4 regions of the Ponticoccus sp. (in: a-proteobacteria) genome follow, and region 3 is predicted to be linked to each of the others. Evidence: riboswitches for the same ligand, from Rfam matches in the RefSeq annotation. Region 3 holds a riboswitch; each other region holds the start of a gene.
What was found. Region 3 has a riboswitch for cobalamin ahead of ACN5KJ_RS14690 (DUF1636 family protein). Riboswitches for the same ligand answer to the same signal wherever they lie in the genome.

Region 1 (5,634 bases), on a different contig from region 3:
ATCGGCCCCAACGGGGCGGGCAAGACCACCGCCTTCAACCTGATGTCCGGGCTGTATAAACCCGACGCGGGCAGCGTGACCCTGATGGGCCAGCCGCTGTCGGGCCGCACGCCAGAGGAAATCTCGGCGGCGGGCATCGGGCGCAGCTTCCAGATCACCAACCTGTTCCCCTCGCTGACCGTACAGGAGAACATCCGCCTCGCGGTGCAGGCGGGCGACGCGCAGCGCATGAACCCGCTGATCCGCGCCCGCACCCTTTCGGAGGTCAACGCCCATACCGCGCAGATCATGGAATACGCGGGCCTCTCGGGGATGGAGGACGCCGAGGCTGCCTCGCTCTCTTACGGCGGGCAGCGGCTCTTGGACCTTGGCCTTGCGCTGGGGAACCACCCGCGCATCCTGCTGGCGGACGAGCCGCTTGCAGGCCTTTCGGTGGCAGAGCGCGAGCGCATCGGCCACCTGCTCAAGGCGCTCTCGGCGGATATCCCGGTGCTGCTGGTGGAACACGACATCGACCGCGTCTTTGAACTGGCCGACCACGTCACCGTGATGAACGAGGGCGAGGTGCTGCTGGACGGCACCGTGGCCGACGCGCGCGGCGACAAGCGCGTGCAAGAGGTCTACATCGGCTCGGGCACCTCTGCGGTGGCGGGAAAGGAGCGCACCAGCGCCGTACAGGACAAGGTGCTGCTGTCGCTGGACAAGGTCAACGTCAGCTATGGCAAGAGCCATATCATCCACGACGTCAGCTTCGACCTTCGGCAGGGCGAGATCCTCGCGCTTCTGGGCCGCAACGGCGCGGGCAAGTCGACGCTGCTGAAGGCGCTGATCGGCATCGCCCCGGTCAGCAGCGGCGCGATCACGCTGGACGGCACGCCCATTCACGGCCTCAGCTCGGCGGCCATGGCGCGGGCGGGCATCTCTTACGTGCCGCAGGGGCGCGGCCTTTTCGCGGGCATGTCGGTGCGCGACAACCTCGAACTGGGCCGCATCCGCCGCCAGACAGGCGCGGGCATCCACTGGGACGAAGAGCGCATCCTGTCCTACTTCCCCCGCCTGAAGGAACGCATCGACACGCCCGCCGACTACCTCTCGGGCGGCGAGCAGCAGATGGCCGCCGTGGCCCGCGCGCTGTCCGGCGACACCCGCGTGCTGCTGCTGGACGAACCCTTCGAGGGGCTGTCCCCCGCCATCGTCGAGCAGCTGTTCGAGACCTTCGACCGCTTGCGCGAAGAGGTGTCCATCATCATCGTGGACCACAACCTCGACCTCGCGCTGACGCTCTCGGACCGCACCGTCGCGCTGGAACGCGGCAGCATCATCCATGACGGGCCCTCCGCCGCGCTGGCCCATGACATCGACCTGCGCCGCCAGGTCCTGTGGCTGTAACGAAAGGGACCTGACATGACCGAGACAGTCGCCATCATCGGCGCGGGCCTGATCGGCCGCGCATGGAGCGCACTTTTCGCCCGCGCCGGGCATTCCGTGCAGGTCTGGGACGCCGATTCCGCCGTTCTGGACCGCTTCGCCGCCGACATGGCCGTGCTCTGCGACACCCTGCTGGCCGAGGGCCTCTTGCAGGACCGCGACGGGACGCTGACCCGCATCCGCACCTGTCCCACGCTGGAAGAGGCGGTCGCGGGCGTCAGCTTCGTGCAGGAGAACGGGCCCGAGAAGATCGAGGTCAAGACCGACCTCTTCGCCCGGCTCGACGCGGCCACCCCGCCCGGCGCGATCATCGCCTCCTCGACCTCCGCCATCGTCGCCTCGCGCTTTACCGAGGGGCTTGAACACCGGCACCGCTGCCTCGTCGGGCACCCGGTGAACCCGCCGCATCTTGTCCCGGTGGTCGAGCTTTGCCCCGCGCCATGGACCGCGACAGAGACCATGGACCGCGCCGAAGCGCTCTACCGCGATATCGGGCAGGTGCCGGTGCGCATGACCCGCGAGCGCGACGGCTTTGTCTTGAACCGCCTGCAGGGCGCCCTGCTGGGCGAAGCGCTGCGGCTCTTGGGTGAGGGCGTCGTCAGCGTCGAGGGGCTGGACGCCACCATCAAGGACGGGCTGGGCCTGCGATGGGCGCTGATGGGGCCGATCGAGACCATCGACCTGAACGCCCCCGGCGGCATCATCGACTACGCCACCCGCTACGGCGGCTTCTACGCGCGTTTGGCCGAGGAACCGGCGGGACCGGAGGTCTTTTCCGTCGACAACGCCGAGAAGATCGCCGCAACATGGCCACAGGACCGCAGCCCCGAGACCATCCGCGCCCGGCAGGACAGGCGTGACGCGCGCCTTGCCGCCCTGCGCCGGCACCTTGCATCCGAACAATCCTGAAGGAGCCCCAGACCATGGCGAAACCCCGCAAGGTCATCATCACCTGCGCCGTGACCGGCGCGATCCACACGCCCTCGATGTCCGAACACCTGCCGGTGACGGCCTCGGAAATCGCCGACGCCGCCATCGGCGCGGCCAAGGCGGGCGCGGCCATCGTGCACCTGCACGCCCGCAACCCCGAGGACGGCAGCCCCGACCAGTCGCCCGAGGCCTTCGCGCCCTTCCTCGGCGTGATCAAGCAGGCCTCGGACTGCGTGGTGAACATCACCACCGGCGGCGCGCCCACCATGACCATCGAGGAACGCGTCCGCCCGGCGGAAACGCACCGCCCCGAGGTCGCCTCTCTGAACATGGGGTCGATGAACTTCGGCCTCTTCCCGATGCTCAAGCGCTTTCCGAACCCCAAACACCAGTGGGAACGCGACTACCTCGGCAACAAGAACATCATCTTCAACAACAGCTTCGGCCAGATCGAATACATCCTGACGACGCTCGGACCGCTCGGCACCCGGTTCGAGTTCGAATGCTACGACACGGCGCATCTCTATAACCTCAAGCACTTCCTCGACGCCGGACTGGTCAAGGCGCCGCTGTTCATCCAGACGGTCTTTGGCCTGATGGGCGGCATCGGCGCGCATCCCGACGACGTCATGCACATGAAGCGCACGGCGGACCGGCTGTTCGGCGACCAGTACCAGTGGTCGGTTCTGGGCGCGGGCAAGAACCAGCTGCCCATCGCGGCGATGGCGGCGGCCATGGGCGGCAATATCCGCGTCGGGCTGGAGGATTCGCTCTGGGCCGGACCGGGGCAACTGGCGCGCAGCAACGCCGAGCAGGTGACGAAGGCCCGCCAGATCATCGAGGGGCTGGGGCTGGAACTGGCAACCCCGGACGAGGCGCGCGAGATCCTGCACCTGAAGGGGGCGGATCAGGTCGGCTTCTGACCGGCCCTGACGGACGGGGGCGCGGCGCACTCGATCCGGTTCACCGGAGGCCGGGGCGCTGCTTTCGCGCGTCGACCTTACCCCCGGATACGGGCTGTTGATCGCCGGGTTGCGCGGCACCGTCGGCGTCGCGTCCGGGCAGGCACGGCAAGCGACGGTCGCGGTGCCGGATCCATCCCGTGACCGTCCTCGACCGCCGGACCCCGAAGCGCCCGGGCATCGCCAACGCGCTTCTCCGGTCCGGGGCACCCCCCGCGCCGGAAGACGAACTGCGGGCACGGGCATCGCGAACGAAGGCGGCACAGGCGCCCGCCTTCCGGTTCGCATCAGGGGGCAGGTCGCCGACCCAAGGCATGTCCGGCAGCGGAGCCTCCGGCGCATCCCCCGGGCGGGCAAGGCGCGGTCTGGCCTGGGGGCTGACAGGGGAAACACCCCGCTGGACGGCAAGCGCCGTAATGGCCGCCATTGGCAATTCCACTCGACTTTTGCCCGGAATTCTGCAATGCAGAAGGCGATGGTGACCGGCCTGAAAGGGCCGGTTTAAAAGGGAATGCGGTGAGGGCCTTGACCCAACTCCGCAACTGCCCCCGCAACTGTGAGCGGCGAGCGACCCCGAAGAACACCACTGAACCGAAGCGGTTCGGGAAGGTTCGGGAAAGCGGCGACCCGCAAGTCAGGAGACCTGCCATCTCCGGTGCGTGCTGTTGCGCACCGCAGTCACCTTAACCCGGGCGGGGCGCTCTGGGACTGGAGAGACGACATATGGACCTGACGGCCCTGTGGACATCGCCGCCTCCGTTCATGCGCCCTCCCCTGCGCGGAGGGCGCAATGACACTGGAACGCACGATCCTTCAACTCGACACCGGAGAGATGCCAGCCGACGAGGCGCGGCAAATGGGGCAGCTTGGCTATATGCAATGGATCGCGGGCTTGCCGGGCAATGCGGATTATCTGCAGGCCGCGCGGGGCGCCTTTGACAAGGCCGCTCCGTTCATGGGCCACTCGCCGGCCGTGGCGGAATTCTGCAGACTTCTGACACGCTCACTGGAAGCGCCGCTGACGCCATTGCCCCTTGCGATGCCAAAGCGGCAGAGGCGCGGCGGCGCGCAGGCCCGACGGTCCTACCGCCTGCCGCATTGAACCCTCACGCAGGGGCCGCCGCCGCAGGAAAGCCGTAGCCCTGAAGGCCTCCTCTGCCTGAGCGAACAGGGGGCGCCTTGCGGAAGCATTTGCCAAGGACGACCGACCGGCCCTCGCTTGTGAAGCGCGCGCCGTAACCCGAGACCCGTCAACCGGCGGCACCCCGCTTGGCGCCCCGGGCGGTCGGTTCACGCTGGTGGACCATGTCCGGGCCGCTGAAGGCCCATCCCGGCACGGGCGGACAAGCAGGCCGCGCCGCACGGTCCCGGCCCCGCGCAACAGCCGCGCATCTGCTCGCCGCCGACCTTGACATCGAGGTCCCGGCCAACCCTGGCGGGCCCGGTCCTGTCGGCCACCAGAGCAGCAATCCCGGCGCCCGGGCCAATCCGGGGACCAGCCGCTTTGCACCCCGGCGGGCCGAAAGGCCAAAGACCGATATCCCGCGCCGCGACCAGAGCCCGCACGACCCGGGGGGGATCCGCGCCGACATCCGCAACACCCGCCGTGCTTGGGAAAGGCCGCGAAACCGGCCCGGCGGTCGCTCTGCACCCATGCCTCAATGCCCCGACACGGGACTATCGAAATAATCGATAGCGGTAAAAAAACGTTTCGTTTCCCTCACTAGACGGCCCGTGACACTTAACCGTCAAGGCAAACGGAGTGCAGTTCCCATGACCCACGCAAAGACCAAGACACGTCTGGCAGCTGATATCGGCGGCACCTTCACCGATGTGGTGCTGGAAACGCCCAAGGGCATGTTCACGGCCAAGGTGCCGACCGATCTGGAGCAGCCCGAACGTGGCATCATGGCGGGTGTGACCATCGTTCGCGAGCAGTCGGGGCTGGCCCCCAGCGATATCGATATCTTCGTCCATGGCACCACCCTGGCCACAAATGCGCTGATCGAGCGCAAGGGCGCCAGGACCGCGCTGATCACGACCGAGGGCTTCCGCGACAGCCTCGAAATCGCATATGAATCCCGCTACGATCAGTTCGATCTGCAGCTGGAAAAGCCGGCGCCGCTGGTGCCGCGCGATCTGCGCTTCACGGTGACCGAGCGGATGGATGTGCGCGGCAATGTCCTGCTGCCGCTCGACCGCGCCCGCGTCACCGAACTGGCCGCCGAACTGAACCGCCTGGGCATCGAGGCGGTCGCCGTGGGCCTGCTGCATTCCTATGCCAATCCGGCCCACGAGCAGGCCGTGCGCGCTC
Region 2 (5,634 bases), on a different contig from region 3:
GGCGTCATATTCGTCGAGGATCAGGCGGGACTTGGCCTGAAGGTGTTCGTTCTCCGCCGACCAGCGGAAGGCCTCGTCCACCTGAACGGTCTGGCACAGGGTCGAGAAGACCGACGAATAGGACCGCGCGTGCACCGCCTCCATGAAGGCGATATTGGTCAGCACCGCCTCTTCGTGCGGTGTCTGGGCGTCGGGCATCAGGGCGGGCGCGCCGACCGTGTTCTGGATCGTGTCCAGCAGCGTCAGCCCGGTGAAGACCCGGATCGTCAGGGTCTGTTCGTCCTCGGTCAGCTGCGACCAGCTTTGGATGTCGTTCGACAGCGGCACCTTTTCCGGCAGCCAGAAATTGGCGGTCAGGCGGTTCCAGATTTCCAGGTCCTTGTCGTCCTGAAGGCGGTTCCAGTTGATCGCGCGGGGGACGGGGCGGGTGTGGGTCATGTCTTTCATCGTCTCGTTCCTCAAAGCGTGCAGGACACGCAGCCCTCGACTTCGGTGCCTTCCAGCGCGGCCTGGCGCAGGCGGATGTAGTAGATTGTCTTGATGCCCTTCTTCCAGGCGTAGATCTGCGCGCGGTTGATATCGCGGGTGCTGGCCTCGGCGGGGAAGAACAGGGTCAGCGACAGGCCCTGGTCGACGTGTTCCGTCGCCGCGGCATAGGTGTCGATGATCGCCTCGGGGCCGATGTCGTAGGCGTCGCGGTAATATTCGAGGTTCTCGGCGTTCATGTAGGGCGCCGGATAGTAGACGCGACCGATCTTGCCCTCCTTGCGGATCTCGATCTTCGCGGTGATCGGATGGATCGAGGAGGTCGCATAGTTGATGTAGCTGATCGACCCAGTGGGCGGCACCGCCTGCAGGTTGCGATTGTACAGCCCGTGCGTCATCACGTCCTTCTTGAGCGCGACCCAGTCCTTCTTGCCCGGCAGCTCGATGCCGAACCGCTTGAACAGCGCCTTCACGGATGGCTGCTCGGGGCGCCAGCTGCGGTCGGTGTACTTGTCGAAATAGCTGCCATCCGCATAGGCCGAGGTCTCGAACCCCTTGAAGCTGCGGCCCTTCTCCTGCGCCAGTCGGCAAGAGGCGGTCAGCGCGTGGAACAGGATGGCGGCGAAATAGGCGCTGGTGAATTCCACGCCTTCGGGGCTGCCGTACTGGATATGCTCGCGCGCAAGGAAGCCGTGCAGGTTCATCTGCCCAAGCCCGATGGCGTGGCTTTCGTCGTTGCCCTTGCGGATCGAGGGCACCGAGTCGATGGCCGACATCTCGGACACCGCGTTCAGCGCCCGGATCGCGGTGCCGACAGAGGCGCCCAGATCGCCGCCATCCATGGCCCGCGCGATGTTCATGGACCCGAGGTTGCAGGAGATGTCGGTGCCCATGTGCGCATAGCTGAGGTCGTCGTTGAATTCGGACGGCTCGTTCACCTGAAGGATCTCGGAGCAGAGGTTCGACATGGTGATCCGGCCCGCGATCGGGTTCGCGCGGTTCACCGTGTCCTCGAACATGATGTAGGGATAGCCGCTTTCGAACTGGATTTCGGCCAGCGTCTGGAAGAACGCGCGCGCGTTGATCTTCTTCTTGCGGATCTTCGGGTTGTCGACCATCTCGGCGTATTTCTCGGTGACCGAGATTTCCGAGAAGGCACAGCCGTAGACCCGTTCGACGTCATGGGGCGAGAAGAGGTACATGTCCTCGTTGCGCTTCGCCAGCTCGAAGGTCACGTCCGGGATCACCACGCCAAGGCTGAGGGTCTTGATGCGGATCTTCTCGTCGGCATTTTCGCGCTTGGTGTCGAGAAAGCGCAGGATATCCGGGTGATGCGCGTGCAGATAGACCGCGCCCGCACCCTGCCGGGCGCCCAGCTGGTTGGCGTAGCTGAAGCTGTCCTCCAGCAGTTTCATCACCGGGATGACGCCCGAGGACTGGTTCTCGATCCCCTTGATGGGCGCGCCGTACTCGCGGATGTTGGTCAGCATCAGGGCCACGCCACCGCCGCGCTTGGACAGTTGCAGGGCCGAGTTGATGCCGCGCCCGATGCTTTCCATGTTGTCTTCCAGCCGCAGCAGGAAGCAGGACACGAATTCGCCCCGCGCGGTCTTGCCGGCGTTCAGGAAGGTCGGCGTCGCGGGCTGGAACCGGCCCGAGAGGATTTCCTCCATCAGCTGCATGGCCAGCGTCTCATCGCCCTGCGCCAGCGCCAGCGCGTTCATCACGACGCGGTCTTCGTAGCGTTCCAGGAACCGCTGCCCGTCGCGGGTTTTCAGCGTGTAAGAGGTGTAATACTTGAACGCGCCAAGGAAGGTCGGAAAGCGGAACTTCTTGGCAAAGGCGGCCTCCCAGATCCTGCGAAGGAAGTCCCGGGGGTACTGTTCCAGAACCTGCGCCTCATAGTAGCCCTCGTCGACGAGATAGCCCAGCTTCTCTTCCAGCGAATGGAAGAAGACCGTGTTCTGGTTCACATGTTGCAGGAAATACTGCCGCGCCGCCATGCGGTCGGCTTCGAACTGGATGTTGCCCTCTGCGTCATAGAGGTTCAGCATCGCGTTCAGCGCGTGGTAATCAAGGCCTTGGGTCAGGCTGGCGTCAAGCATCGGGTTCCCCAGAAGGTTTGCAGCCCGTCACGAACACGGGCGATGTCGGCGTCGGTCCCCGCGAGTTCGAACCGGTAGAGCACGGGCACGTTGCATTTTCGGGCGATGACCTGTCCGGCCATCGCGAATGTCTCTCCGAAGTTCCGGTTGCCGCTGGCGATCACGCCGCGCAGCAGGGTCCGGTTCGCTTCGATGTTCAGAAACCGGATCACCGGCTTGGCCACCGCGCCGCGCCCCGCCCCGTCCGCGTAGGTCGGACAGATCAGCACGAAGGGCGCGGTCATCAGCGGCGGCGCGGCATCGCCGCGCAGGGGCAGCCGGGTGGCGGGAAGGCCGAGCCGCTCCACGAACCGGGCCGTGTTGCCCGAGCCGCTGGAAAAATAGGCGAGGCCCCCCATGACCGACCGCCCGGCGTCAGGACAGGCGGCTGATCATGTCGGGACGGAACCCGGCCCAGTGCTCGTCGCCCGCGACGACAACCGGCGCCTGCCGGTATCCAAGCCCGGTGACCAGTTCCATGGCCGCGGCGTCCTCGGTCAGGTCGACGAGGCGGAAATCGATGCCGCGCGCGGTCAGGGCGCGGGTGGTTGCGGTGCATTGCACGCAGGCGGGCTTGGAATAGACGGTGATACTCATGCGGTTGTCCCTTTGCCGGTTTGCTGCCTGTGGGCGAAGCGGACACGGGGACAGGGCCAAACGACCTATCCGCGCGCCCGGGCCCTCCGCCGCGGTCGTCGTTCATGCTCTGGCAGGTCTCCTGACTTGCGGCTCAAACGTTGCCCGTCCGCCTTCCCGGTGCCGTCCGACACCAGTGGAATGGACAGAAACTCGCCGTTTACAGTTGCGGGGGCAGTGCCGGACCCTCACCGGCTTCCCTCTTAGCCGACGAGTCACCCCGCCGGAACCAAAGCAACTGCATATTGCGATCCGGGGCAGGGGGGTGTCAATATATTGAAGGTCGTTTTCCGGGGATAAGTCGACGTCCGGTATCGGCAGGGGCTTTTCGGGTCCGTCATCCTGCCTGTCGCCCGGGCGGGAAGCGGCGGGCCGACCACCGGAGGATGCCCCGTCGCGAAGGCCGGGCTGTGGCGCGCCGGGCCCGGCTTTCCGCGCCCGCTGGTCCTGCGGCGAACAGCGCGCATCCACAAGGCCCCCGCCGCCGCGCGCCGGGCATCGGCCAGCATGCTCCGCCGACGGGCTGCCGGGGGTCCATCAGTTCCAGCGCCACCGAATATCCCGATGCGCCAATGCGTTACCCCCTCACGGCCAGGGACCCGCTGCCTTTGCTGTTGCCGCGGAGCGCGATCTCTGTATCTTCCGGCCTGCCACGGTTCCGCAACGGCGGATGAAAAGGGAACGCAGGACGGGGAGACCCAGGCTGCGGCTGCCCTCGCAACTGTAGGCGGCGAGTTCGCGATCGTGCCACTGGCCCCCGGGCCGGGAAGGGATCATCGAACGTCCGAGCCGCGAGCCAGGAGACCTGCCATGGCAGACGCAACCGCCGACGAGGGGCTCGGCAGGGTGGCAGCCATGGCCATGGGGCCGGACGCCGAAGGGCGCCGGGTCCGGCGCCGTGATGCACCCCAAGAGCACCTCGGGAAACAAAACTGATCGAGGTGATCGCATGTTGTTCAAATCCACCCTCTCCGCCGCGGCTGTCGCGCTGGCGACCTCGGTGCCCCTTTGGGCCGAAACCATCACCGACGATGTCGGCCGCTCGGTCGAGGTCGATCTTCCGATCCAGCGCGCGGTGATCTTCAACCGCTACTCGGTGGAATTCGCCCGCGCCATCGGCGCCATCGACCAGGTTGTCGGCACCGGCGCCAGCACCTATCGCGACCCGGATTACTGGCCCGAGTTCACCGAGGCCGATGTGGTCGGGCAGGGGCAGAACGAACCGAACTACGAGGCGATCATCGCCAAGAACCCCGATCTGGTGATCCTGCCGCGCAATGGCGTCTACGAAGAGGCGGCGCGCCAGCTGGAACCCTTCGGCATCCCGGTCATGGTCATCACCGCCTGGGACACGCTGAAGCATGTCGAGAACGTCGAGCTGATGGGCAAGCTTTTCGGCCAGGAAGAGCAGGCGGCGGATCTGGTGGATTACTACGTCGGCTACCAGACCCTGCTGGCCGAGCGTCTGGACGGTGTCCCGCCGGTGCCTGTCTACCTCGAGGAAAAGCGCCCGCTCGTGACCGTGACGCCGGGGTCCGGCTGGCATGACATGATCGCCGCCGGCGGGGGCCAGAATGTCTTTGGCGATATCGTCATCGAGGATCAGGCGGCCTCGCGCGGGAACGTCAACGCCTTCACCATCGACCCCGAGGAAATCGTCCAGCGCCAGCCGCAGCTGATCGTCAAGCTGGAGCCGGGTTCCTACACCACGATCCCCGAGGCGCAATACGCGACGACTTGGGCCGACCTGACCGGCCGCGAGGAAATCCTGTCCTCTCCGGCGGGGCAAAGCGGCAATGTCCACGTCATCAACTACTACCTCGCGGGCGGGTCGTCCAAGATCACCGGCGCCCTGCAGATCGCCAAATGGGCGCACCCCGAGCTGTTCGCCGATATCGACCCCGAAGAAGCGATGCGCCGGTGGATCGAGGACTTCCAGGGCCTGCCCTACCAGCCCGGCATGACCTATCGGGCCGGGTTCTGAGCGGGTCCATGCGGACCCTGTCGACAGGCGGGGCGGTGCAGGCCGCCCCCAGCGCCACTCCGACCGTCGCCACCGCCGCCTCTGTCGGCGATCTCTATCGCGCGTCCGGCAGGCGGCGCGCCACGATCGTGGCGCTGTCCTTCGTCCTGCTGATCGTGGCCGCGGCGGCGGTGGCGGTGCGCGGCATCAACGAAACCGGCATCGGCACGCTGGCACTGGTGGTGCTGGAGCGGCTGAGCTTCGGCCATCTCGATCTGGTAGAGGACGAACAGGCCGCCCGCGTCCTTTTGTTCCTGCGCCTGCCGCGCGTGGTCATGGCCATGGTCGCCGGGGCGGCGCTGTCGGTATCGGGCGTGCTGATGCAGGCCATCACCCGCAACCCGC
Region 3 (5,634 bases):
CGGCTGAAGGCCGTGATCGGCACCGATTACAGCGCCCTGAAGACGGAAAAGACCTACGATCAGGTGGTGGTGAACTACGGCACCCTGCCGATGGACGAGCTGTATTTCGAGCTGAAGCCGCTGTCCTCGAACGGCGGCGCGGTGGATTACGACGCGCTGATCGACGGCCAGCCGCAGGAGCTGACGCGCAACCCGGACGGGGGTTTCGCGCTCTACCGCATCGGCGACGCGGTGAGCGCCCGCAACACCCACGCGGCGATCTACGATGCGCTGAGGCTGATGAAGGACATCTGACCGCCGCGCATCCCGGGCCCTTCACCGCATCCCGGCATGGGGCCGGGGGCGCGGTGGGCGGCGGGACTGCCTCCAGCGTCCAGCCGCCGCCGGACGGGGCGACGCAAGCGCAGCGCCGCCGGACGGGAAGACGCGCAGGGGAGACAACGCAGGGGCAGGGCCGCCGGGAGAGATGACGGGCGGACGGGGCTGTCGGCAGGGACAACGCTCCGGCATTGCCATCGGATCGTTTGGGCAGCGCCGCCGGGAGAGCCGACCCGGGAGCAAGGCCACCGGATCGCGCGGGACGATTCCCTGCGCGCCTTGGTGCGAAACGATCCAGGGGCGCGACGACCCGCTTGGCCTTGCCCGGCCCGCGAAACGCCGCACTAGGAACGGTGGGAGCCTAGAACTCCACCCCCTTCTGCGCCTTGATCCCGTCGCGGAAGGGGTGCTTGACCAGCGTCATCTCGGTCACCAGGTCGGCGGCTTCGATCAGCTCGGGCTTGGCGTTGCGGCCGGTCAGGCAGACGTGGGTCATCTCGGGCTTCTGGTGCAGCAGGAAATCGACCACCTCGTCGATGTCGAGATAATCGTAGCGCAGCGCGATGTTGATCTCGTCCAGCAGCACAAAGCGGATCTCGGGGTCGAGGATCTGTTCCTTCGCGATCTTCCACCCGGCCTGAGCAGCGGCGATGTCGCGGGCCTTGTCCTGGGTTTCCCAGGTAAAGCCCTCGCCCGAGACGAAGAACCGGCATTCCTCGGCAAAGCGTTCGCGGATCATCTCGGCCTCGCCGGTGATCCAGTTGCCCTTGATGAACTGCACCACCGCGCAGGGCATGCCATGGGCGATGCAGCGCATCACCATGCCGAATCCCGAGGAGGACTTGCCCTTGCCCGGCCCGGTGTGGACCATGATCAGCCCCTTCTCGCCGGTCTTGCCTGCCATCATCCGATCGCGCGCCGCCTTGATCTTCTTCATCTTCTCGGCGTGGCGGGCCTGCTCTTCGGGGGTGACCGTGTCGGACATGGCGCTTCTCCTTGACAACTCGGGGCGAATGGGCGCATCTCGCACCCTGCTGGTGCCTGTGTAAACAGGTGAAAAGGGAATGTGCAGCCCCGTGCGGGGTCAGGCGCAGCCGCCCCCGCGACCGTGAACCGGAAAGGGCCCCATCGCCACTGGCATCGCGCCGGGAAGGTCGGGGACCGCTGGGCCGCAAGGCCCGAGATCCGCAAGCCGGGAGACCTGCCAGCGAGAAGAGCTTTTGAGACCGGACGGGGTGTGCCGGTGTCGGGATTGGTCCCTGTCGAAGGGCCGCGCCCGTCATCCCCCCGGACAGGAGAGACGATGACCGCGCCCACTGCCCCGACCGAACTGCTTGTCTGCGTGAAATGCCGCAAGGGCATGGACGTCCCCGCCGACGACCGCCGCCCCGGACAGCGTCTGTATGACGAGATCACCGCGCGGGACGCGCCCGAGGGCGTGCGCGTCACCGCTGTCGAATGCCTGCAGAACTGCGAGTCCGGCTGCACCGTCGCGCTGCGGGGCGGCGACCGCTGGACCTATGTGTTCGGCAATGTCGACGAGGCGTCGCATTCCGACATGCTGCTGGAAGGCGCGTCGCTTTATCACCAGACGGCGGACGGGCTGATCCCGTGGCGCCAGCGTCCCGAGCACTTCAAGCGCAACTGCATTGCGCGCATCCCACCCCTGACCCCGCAAACGCAGGAGCCTGCCGAATGACCGACCTTTCGAAACTGCCCGTCACCGTGATCACGGGCTTCCTCGGCTCCGGCAAGACGACGCTGGTCCGCCACCTGATGCAGAACCCGGGCGGCAAGCGCCTTGCGGTCGTCGTCAACGAATTCGGCGATGTCGGCGTGGATGGCGAGATCCTGAAGGGCTGCGCCATCCCCGACTGCCCCGCCGAGAACATCATGGAACTGGCCAACGGCTGCATCTGCTGCACCGTGGCCGACGATTTCATCCCCACCATCGAGGCGCTGATGGCGCTGGAGCCGCGCCCCGATCACATCCTGATCGAGACCTCGGGCCTCGCCCTGCCCAAGCCGCTGCTGAAGGCCTTCGACTGGCCCGATATCCGCTCGAAGATCACCGTCGACGGCGTGATCGCGCTGGCCGATGCCGAGGCCGTGGCCTCGGGCCGCTTCGCCCCCGACGTGGCGCGGGTGGACGCGCAGCGGCTGGCCGACGACAGCCTCGATCACGAAACACCGCTGTCGGAGGTCTTCGAGGACCAGATCAGCTGCGCCGATATCATCCTGCTGACCAAGCCCGACCTTGCCGGTCCCGAGGGTGTGGCCAGGGCCAAGGCGATCATCGCCGCCGAGGCGCCGCGCGTGCTGCCGGTGGTCGAGGTCGCCGAGGGTGTGGTCGACCCGCGCGTGATCCTCGGGCTGGAGGCCGCCGCTGAGGACGACATGGATGCGCGCCCCTCGCATCATGACGGCCACGACGACCACGAGCATGACGACTTCGAGTCGATCGTGGTGGAGCTGCCGGAACTCGACAGCCCCGAGCAGCTGGTCACCGCCATCGAGCGGCTGGCGAACGAGCTGAACATCCTGCGGGTCAAGGGCTATGCCAGCGTGAAGGGCAAGCCGATGCGCCTTCTGGTGCAGGCGGTGGGCGCGCGGGTGCGTCACCAGTACGACCGCCCGTGGAAGCCCGACGAGGCGCGGGTCTCGAAGGTGGTGGTCATCGCCGAACATGACGACGTGAAGCCCGAGGCGATCCGCGCGATCCTTGGCGCGGCGCCGGTCGCCGCCTGATGTAGGGCGGGCCTTGGGCCCGCCGCACGCCCATGCATGTCATCTTTCGCGAAAGCCACGGGCTGGACGAGGCCGACACCCCCCGGGACCTTGCGCAGGACCCGGGCGATCTGGTGGTGCTGTCCTTCTCGGACTCGGACCTTGGGGCCTTTGCGGCGGGCTGGCATCGCGGCGGCGGCGCGAAGCGGATGCCCGCGCTGCGGCTGGCGAACCTTGCGGCGCTGAAGCACCCGCTGTCGGTCGACACCTATGTCGAGCAGACCTTGGCGGGGGCGAAGGGCGTGCTGATCCGGCTGATCGGCGGCGTGCCCTACTGGGCCTATGGGTTGCAACAGGTCGAGGCGCTGTGCCGCGAGAAGGGCATCGCGCTGGCGGTGCTGCCCGCCGACGGGCGGGTGGATGCGCGGCTGGACGCGGTCTCGACCCTGCCGGTCTCCACGCTGCGCCGGTTGCAGCATCTCTGCGACAGCGGCGGCGCGGTGGCGGCGCAGGCGGCGCTGGCGCAGATGGCGCTGGCCTCGGGGCTTTATGCCGGACCGGTGCGAGGCGCCAAGGGCCTGCCGCAGGTCGGCGCATGGACACCGGAGGAGGGCGTCTGCTGTCCGGCGGTGGCCTTCGGGGCGATTGCCGGAGGGGGGCTGTCTGCCCCCCGCTCGGACAGGCCGAGCCCCCCCGACGGTATTTTGACCAAGAAGAAACCCGGGGCGGTGGTGGTCTTCTACCGGTCTTACCTGGTGGCGGCGGACCTGGAGCCCGTCGAGGCGGTGATGGAGGGCCTGCGGGCGCGGGGCTTCGAGGTGGCGGCGCTCTTCGTGCCCTCGCTGAAGGCGCCGGAGGCCACGGGCTGGCTGCGGCGGCAGGTGGCGGCGCTGGCGCCGGAGGTGATCGTGAACCTGACCGCCTTTTCCGGGCGTTCGGGCGGCGGGGCCTCGCCGCTGGACGCTGGCGGCGTGCCGGTGTTCCAGGCGGCGCTGGCGACCTCGGACCGCGAGGCCTGGGACGCGGCGGAGCGCGGCTTGTCCCCGGCGGATCTGGCCATGCACGTGGTGCTGCCCGAGGTGGACGGGCGGATCTTCGGCGGCGTCCTGTCCTTCAAGGAAGCGGGCGAGCGCGACCCGGACCTGCAGTTCTCGCGTGTTGTGCACAGGGTGCATGCGGGCCGTGTCGCGGCCTTCTGTGACCGGGTGGCGGGGTGGCGGCGGCTGGCCGCTGTCCCGGCTGACGCGCGGCGGGTGGCGCTGGTTCTGTCGACCTACCCGGGGCGCGACTGGCAGATGGCCCATGCGGTGGGTCTGGATGCCGTGGCCTCGGCCCGGGCAATGCTGGAGGATCTGCGGGCCGCGGGCCATGCGGTCGAAACCGGGCTGGACGAGGCAACATTGGCCGCGGCCCGGCTGGTCTGGCCCTGGGCGGATTACGCGGCGGAGCTGGAGCGCCTGCCGCAGATGCTGCGCGCGGATCTGCAGGCCGCATGGGGCGCGCCCGAGGCCGATGCAACTGCGACGCCCGAGGGGATCGCCCTGCCGGTGCTGCGGCTGGGCACTGCGCTGGTCGCGCTGCAGCCCGAGCGCGGCGAGGCCGCGAGCCGGGACGACGATTACCACGATCTGTCGCGCGTGCCGCGCCATGGCTACGTCGCCTTCTACCTCTGGCTGCAGCGGCATGCGGATGCGCTGGTGCATATTGGTGCGCATGGCACGCTGGAGTGGCTGCCGGGCAAATCCGTCGCCCTGTCCGACACCTGCTGGCCCGAGGCGCTGACCGGCGCCCTGCCGGTACTGTACCCCTTCATCGTCAACGATCCCGGCGAGGCCGCGCAGGCCAAGCGCCGCATCGGCGCGGTGACGCTGGGCCATGTGCCGCCGCCGCTGAAGACCTCGGGCACGCCGGACCGGCTGGCGCGTCTGGAAAGCCTGCTCGACGAGTTCTCGAACGCCGACGGGCTGGACCCGCGGCGGCGCGACCGGCTGCAACAGGACATTCGCGACGAGGCGCAGGCGCTGGGGGTCGAGGGGGATCTGGGGCTCGATGGCGCGACCTCTCTGGCCGAGGCGATCACGCGGATCGACCGCTTTGTCTGCGACGTGAAGGACAGCGTTTTCGGCGACGGGCTGCATGTCTGGGGGCGGATGCCCGAGGGGCAGGGCGCCTTCGATGCCGCTGCCTCTGCCGAGGCCGAGAGGCGCGCGCTGCCGGATGCGCTGCAGGGTCGCCGGATCGAGCCGGGGCCGGCGGGGTCGCCCTATCGCGGGCGGTCCGACGTGCTGCCCACGGGCCGCAACCTCTTTGCCGTCGATCCGCGCGCCGTGCCGACGCGCAGCGCCTATGCGCAGGGTGTGCGGCTGGGCGAGGAACTGGTGCGCCGCCACCTGCAGGACGAGGGCGACTGGCCCCGGTCCCTTGTGGTCGACCTCTGGGGCTCGGCGACCATGCGCACCGCCGGAGAGGACTTCGCCATGGCGCTGCACCTGATGGGCGTGCGCCCGGTCTGGGACAAGGGCGCCGAGCGCGTTTCGGGCCTCGAGGTGCTGCCCATCGCCGAGCTGGACCGGCCCCGGGTGGACGTGA
Region 4 (5,634 bases), on a different contig from region 3:
ATCTACGACCTGTCGGTCGTGCCGATGTTCATCCTGATGGGAGAACTGGCGACCGGCGCGGGCCTGAGCCAGGCGCTGTTCCGGGGCGCGAACGCCTGGCTGGGCTGGATGCGCGGCGGCACCGCGATGGCCGCCATCGCCGGCTGCGCCGGGTTCGGGTCGGTCTGCGGATCGTCGCTGGCCACCGCCTCGACCATGGGGAAGGTCGCGCTGCCCGAACTGAAGCGCTACAACTATTCCGGCGCCCTGGCGACCGGATCGCTGGCGGCGGGCGGCGTGCTGGGCATCCTGATCCCGCCCTCGGTCGTGCTTATCGTCTACGCGGTCATCGTAGAGGCGAACATCGTCACCATGTTCGCGGCGGCCCTGCTGCCGGGCATTCTGGCGGTGATCCTCTTTATCCTGACCATCGCCCTTTACGTCACCATCCGCCCCGAGGCGGGCCCGCCGGGCGGCGCCTCGACCCGCTCCGAATTCCTGCGCGCCACGCTGGGCCTGCTGCCGGTGATGGTGATCTTCGGGCTGGTGCTGGGCGGTATCTACGCGGGCTTTTTCAATCCCACCCCGGCGGCTGCGGTCGGCGTGTTCCTCGTGTGGCTCTACGGCGCGGCCAAGGGACGACTGGGCCTCGGAGCGACCGTCGCGGCGCTCAAGGCGACCGCGCGCACATCCGGCATGATCTACCTGATCCTGCTGGGCGCGGAGCTGATGAAGATCTTCATGTCGCGCATCGGCCTGCCGCAGCAGGCAGCCACCTGGATCGCCGAAAGCGGCATGGCGCCGATGATGGTCTTGATCCTGCTCTTGCTCGCGCTGATCCTGCTGGGCTGTCTGATGGACAGCCTGTCGATGATCCTGCTGGTCATTCCCTTCTTCTGGCCGATGCTGCTGGAGATCAACGGCGGCCTCTACCAGGGGGCCGAGGGGTCGGGCTTTGGCATGAGCACTGAGGAGCTGAAGGTCTGGTTCGGGATCCTTGCCCTGATCGTGGTCGAGTTGGGGCTGATCACGCCGCCCGTGGGGATGAACGTCTTCATCATCTCGGCGCTGGCCAAGGACACGCCGATGATCGAGACCTTCAAGGGTGTGGCGCCTTTCTTCGCGGCCGAACTGCTGCGCGTGGGGCTGTTGCTGGCCTTTCCGGCGCTGACCCTCTGGCTGCCACGGCTTCTGGGAGGATAGCGATGGCCCGAAACCACGGTTGACCGCCGATGGTGCGATCTTTCCCCGGCAGAAGGCGCTTGGGGCGGATCGTGCCCTTGCCGCAGCCCGGCTGTCTGGCAGGGTCCCTGCTCGCGGCACCCGGCGCGCCCCGCAGCGCCCTGGCGGCCCTGCCTTGCGAGGATGGAAGAGGGCAGCGGCATGATCGAAAATCCCGTGGCCCGGGGGGGCGCAGCGCCCCCCGGGCCACGGGTCTTTATCGCGGTGGCGCATCTGCCAGGGCCAGCGCGATACCATTGGCCGGGCTCAGGCTGCGCCCGATGTCTGCAAGGCCGCCGCCGGGCGGGCCACAGGGCTTTCGAGGGCGAAATTCTGTTTGCGAGCCGCATGTGCCCGCGGGATAAGGGCGGCATCAGGTGCCCTCTTTGGGGGAGAATCGGGAAGCCGGTGCAAGTCCGGCGCGGGCCCGCCGCTGTAACGGGGATCGTCAGGCAGAGGCCACTGGGCGGCAAGGCCCGGGAAGGCGCCATGGCGAGAGGATCCGGAGCCAGAAGACCGGCCTGATGTCATTGCGTTTCGGGGTGGAGCCCGCGGCGCTTTGAACTGTGCGAGGTCCAAGATGCCCCCCGAATTATCCGCCGAACCCGTGGTTCCGCAGCCCGCCCGCCGCTTCGACGACCGGGAACGTCAGGCGCTCTACGATATCATCGACGCGCGCCGCGACGTGCGGAACGAGTTCCGCCCCGACCCCATCGACCCGGCAGCCCTCCGGCGCATTCTTGCAGCCGCGCATGCGGCGCCCTCGGTCGGCTTCATGCAGCCCTGGGATTTCCTTCTGATCCGTGACCCGGACCTTCGCGCCGATGTCCACGCGGCCTTCCTGCGCGCCAATGCCGAGGCGCAAGAGATGTTCGACGGCGACCGCAAGGCCCTGTACCGGTCGCTGAAGCTGGAAGGGATCCTGACCGCTCCGCTGAATATCTGCGTGACCTGCGACCGGACCCGGGGCGGAAAGGTGGTTCTGGGCCGAACCCACAATGCCGACATGGATCTCTATTCGACGGTCTGCGCCGTTCAGAACCTCTGGCTGGCCGCCCGCGCGGAAGGGGTGGGTATCGGCTGGGTCTCGATCTTTCGACCAGACGACCTTCGCGGCCTGCTTGGCATCCCGGACCACGTTGAAATCGTGGCCTATCTCTGCGCGGGATACGTCGACGCGCTTTATCCGAAGCCCGAACTTGAAGCCCGGGGCTGGCGCAAGAGGCTGGCGCTTGACAGCGTGATCCACGATGATCGCTGGCCCGCACCCTAGCCGCATCCCGGCGTCGACTGATGGCGCGGCGCAGGGCCGATTTGCGCCTGTTCCATTGAACCGCGCCCCTTGATGATCGTGCGGACCCGTGGCCCGGATTGGCGCCGCCTGCGCCGATCCGCCCCGGGCCTGCCGCTTGGCGGGGCAGGGGCGGCGCCAAGCCGGGCTGGCGCCGCACCCGCCCGGTCAGCGATCAGACGGACAGTCTGCGAAGGTCGCCCATGACCTCGGAGACGTGGCGCAGGAAACGCGCGGCCGCGACCCCGTCCACGACCCGGTGATCCCAGCTCAGGCTCAGTGGCTGGATCAAACGCGGCTGGAAGGCAGAGCCGTTCCAGACCGGCTGGGTTTCGGCGCGGGTCATCCCCAGGATGGCCACTTCCGGCGCGTTGATGATGGGCGTGAATCCCGTGCCACCGACCCCGCCCAGCGAGGAAATCGTGAATGTCGCCCCCTGCATGTCGTCGCGTTTCAGCCTGCCCTGCCGCGCGCTGGCAGCAAGAGAGGCCATTTCCGCGGCAATCTCGCGCAGGCCCTTTCGGTCGGCTTCCTTGATGACCGGCACGACAAGACCATCGGGGGTGTCCGCCGCGACGCCGATGTTCCAATAGTGCTTGAGCACGATGTCGTCGCCGTCGAGCGACGCGTTGAAGCGCGGATGGGCCTTCAATGCACAGACCGTGGCCTTGACCGCAAAGGCCAGCATGGTGATCCGCGCATCCTCTGGGCCGGCTTCGGTGTTGAGCCGTTTGCGGAAGTCCTCAAGATCGCTGACGTCGGCCTTGTCGAAGTTGCAGACATGCGGGATCAGCATCGCGTTGCGGGTCAGGCTTGGCCCGGAAATCCGCGCGATGCGGGACAGGGGCATGCGTTCGATCGGGCCGAACACGGCGAAATCCGGATTTGGCCAGTCGGGCAGATCCGGCAGGGCGGTCCCCTGTCCGGCCTTGGATGGCGGTGTGGTCAGGCGTGTCTTGACGAAGGCCTCGACATCGTCGCGGGTGATGCGGTTCTTCCGCCCCGTGGCGGGCACCTCGTCGATGGCCACACCCAGTGTTCGCGCCAGCTTGCGGACGGACGGCGAGGCATGTGAGGGCTTGCCGCCCTTGTCTGTGCCCGGCGCCGGGAGTGCCGACACCGGCATCGGCATCGGCATCGGGACCGGCGGGGGCAGGGGCGCCGGATGCGACACCGCGCCGGGTTCCACAGGGCCTCCGCCCGGCGCGGCGCGCGCTGTTTCCGCCGCTTGCGGCGCCACCGGGGGCGCGGGCTCTGGCGCGGCGGCAATCTCCATCAACAGAACAAGGCTGCCCTTGCTGACCCGGTCGCCCTCGGCGACCTTCAACTCGGCGATTGTGCCGATACGCGGGCTGGGTACGTCCAGCGTCGCCTTGTCGGACTCGAGAACGACAAGCGTGTCATCCACGCAGACCGTATCGCCAACGGCGACCGGGATCTCGATGATCGGGACATCGTAGAAATCGCCGATGTCCGGGACATGGATTTCGACCGTGGTGTTCATCTGGCCGCCCTCACATCCGCCAGGGCGCATCGGCGGCCGGGTCGATGCCCAGGTCACCGATGGCCTGCGCCAGCACCGATGCCCCGATCTCGCCCCTGCGCACCAATGCCTCGATTGCAGCCAGGGCGACGTGCTGGCGATCCACCTCGAAGAAACGGCGCAGCGCGGCGCGGTTGGCAGAGCGACCGAAGCCATCGGTGCCGAGAATGGTCATCCGGGTGTCGAGATAGGGGGCGATCTGGGCCGGAACCGCGCGGACATAGTCGCTGGCCGCGATGACCGGTGCGTCGCCGCCAATCATGTGTTCCACATGCGAAATCGCCCGATTGCCAAGCCGACCCTGCCGTTCGGCTTCGGCTGCATCGCGGGCCAGCTCGCTGAAGGAGGTGACCGAGTAGAGATCGCTGGCGATGCCGAAGCCCTGCAGGATCTCTGCGGCGGCAATGACCTCGCGCAGGATCGTGCCAGAGCCCAGCAGCCGCACCCGCGGCCCATCGCGGTCATGGCCCCCAAGCCGGTACATGCCCTTGATGATGTCGCCCTCGACCCCCTGCGGCATGCTGGGCTGGGCATAGTTCTCATTCATGACGGTGATGTAGAAGAACTCGTCGCGTTTCTCGTCCAGCATGCGCGTCATGCCGTGGTCCATGATCACCGCCAGTTCATAGGCATAGCAGGGGTCGTAGGCGCGGCAGTTGGGGATCGCGGCGGCGGCAAGGTGGCTGGAACCGTCCTGGTGCTGAAGCCCTTCACCCGACAGCGTGGTGCGCCCGGCGGTTGCCCCCAGCAGGAAGCCACGCGCGCGCTGATCGGCCGCCGCCCAGATCAGGTCGCCAACCCGCTGGAAGCCGAACATCGAATAGTAGATGTAGATCGGCAGCAATTCGGTGCCATGCGTGGAATAGGCCGTTGCCGCCGCGGTCCAGGAGCTGAGCGCGCCCGCCTCGGTGATGCCTTCCTCCAGAAGCTGGCCATCGGCTGTTTCCTTGTAGAACAGCATCGAATCCGCGTCTTCGGGCTCATATTTCTGGCCGTTGGGCGCATAGATGCCCACCTGCCGGAACAGGTTGTCCATGCCGAAGGTGCGCGCCTCGTCAGCGACGATCGGCACAAGGCGCGGGCCGAAGGCCTTGTCGCGCAACAGCCCGCTCATCATGCGGACCGCTGCCATCGTGGTCGACATTTCCTTGCCGTCGGCCTGGGTCGCGAATTTCGCGAAGCCGGCCAGGGCGGGGCGGGGCGGGGCAGGGGAATCCGCGTGACCGGGCCGGCGCGGCAGATACCCGCCAAGCGTCCTGCGGCGATCCTTGAGATAGGTTACTTCGGGGCTGTTGTCGCCGGGGTGGAAGAATTCCAGCGCCTCCACCGACTTGTCCGTCAGGGGCAGGTCGAAACGGTCGCGGAAGGCCTTGAGCGCCTCGATGTCCAGCTTCTTGGCCTGATGGGCGATCATTCGCGATTCACCGGCGCCGCCCATGCCGTAGCCCTTCTTGGTCTTGGTCAGGATGACGGTCGGGCGCCCCTTGTGCGCCTTGGCAGAGGCAAAGGCGGCGTGCAGTTTCTTGAGATCGTGGCCGCCGCGCTTCAGGCGGTGAATCTCGTCATCCGACATATGCGCCACCAGCGCCGCCGTTGCCGG

Region 1: another riboswitch for cobalamin. It lies ahead of ACN5KJ_RS17955 (hypothetical protein); the one in region 3 lies ahead of ACN5KJ_RS14690 (DUF1636 family protein).
Region 2: another riboswitch for cobalamin. It lies ahead of nrdH (glutaredoxin-like protein NrdH); the one in region 3 lies ahead of ACN5KJ_RS14690 (DUF1636 family protein).
Region 4: another riboswitch for cobalamin. It lies ahead of bluB (5,6-dimethylbenzimidazole synthase); the one in region 3 lies ahead of ACN5KJ_RS14690 (DUF1636 family protein).

The regions. Positions count from the first base shown of each region.
Region 1 is NZ_JBLXGL010000012.1:137,849-143,482, forward strand. It holds gene ACN5KJ_RS17940 (ATP-binding cassette domain-containing protein) at 1-1,389, shown strand, start outside; gene ACN5KJ_RS17945 (3-hydroxyacyl-CoA dehydrogenase) at 1,405-2,337, shown strand; gene ACN5KJ_RS17950 (3-keto-5-aminohexanoate cleavage protein) at 2,352-3,281, shown strand; cobalamin riboswitch at 3,780-3,986, shown strand; gene ACN5KJ_RS17955 (hypothetical protein) at 4,111-4,422, shown strand; gene ACN5KJ_RS17960 (hydantoinase/oxoprolinase family protein) at 5,094-5,634, shown strand, end outside.
Region 2 is NZ_JBLXGL010000014.1:24,086-29,719, forward strand. It holds gene nrdF (class 1b ribonucleoside-diphosphate reductase subunit beta) at 1-447, opposite strand, end outside; gene nrdE (class 1b ribonucleoside-diphosphate reductase subunit alpha) at 459-2,591, opposite strand; gene nrdI (class Ib ribonucleoside-diphosphate reductase assembly flavoprotein NrdI) at 2,573-2,989, opposite strand; gene nrdH (glutaredoxin-like protein NrdH) at 3,006-3,227, opposite strand; cobalamin riboswitch at 3,321-3,515, opposite strand; cobalamin riboswitch at 3,903-4,094, shown strand; gene ACN5KJ_RS18920 (hypothetical protein) at 4,077-4,202, shown strand; gene ACN5KJ_RS18925 (ABC transporter substrate-binding protein) at 4,216-5,250, shown strand; gene ACN5KJ_RS18930 (FecCD family ABC transporter permease) at 5,259-5,634, shown strand, end outside.
Region 3 is NZ_JBLXGL010000008.1:155,602-161,235, forward strand. It holds gene ACN5KJ_RS14680 (FAD-dependent oxidoreductase) at 1-294, shown strand, start outside; gene cobO (cob(I)yrinic acid a,c-diamide adenosyltransferase) at 680-1,303, opposite strand; cobalamin riboswitch at 1,337-1,542, shown strand; gene ACN5KJ_RS14690 (DUF1636 family protein) at 1,622-2,017, shown strand; gene cobW (cobalamin biosynthesis protein CobW) at 2,014-3,066, shown strand; gene cobN (cobaltochelatase subunit CobN) at 3,099-5,634, shown strand, end outside.
Region 4 is NZ_JBLXGL010000014.1:88,140-93,773, reverse strand. It holds gene ACN5KJ_RS19190 (TRAP transporter large permease) at 1-1,182, shown strand, start outside; cobalamin riboswitch at 1,559-1,740, shown strand; gene bluB (5,6-dimethylbenzimidazole synthase) at 1,781-2,473, shown strand; gene ACN5KJ_RS19180 (2-oxo acid dehydrogenase subunit E2) at 2,667-3,995, opposite strand; gene mdeB (alpha-ketoglutarate dehydrogenase) at 4,006-5,634, opposite strand, start outside.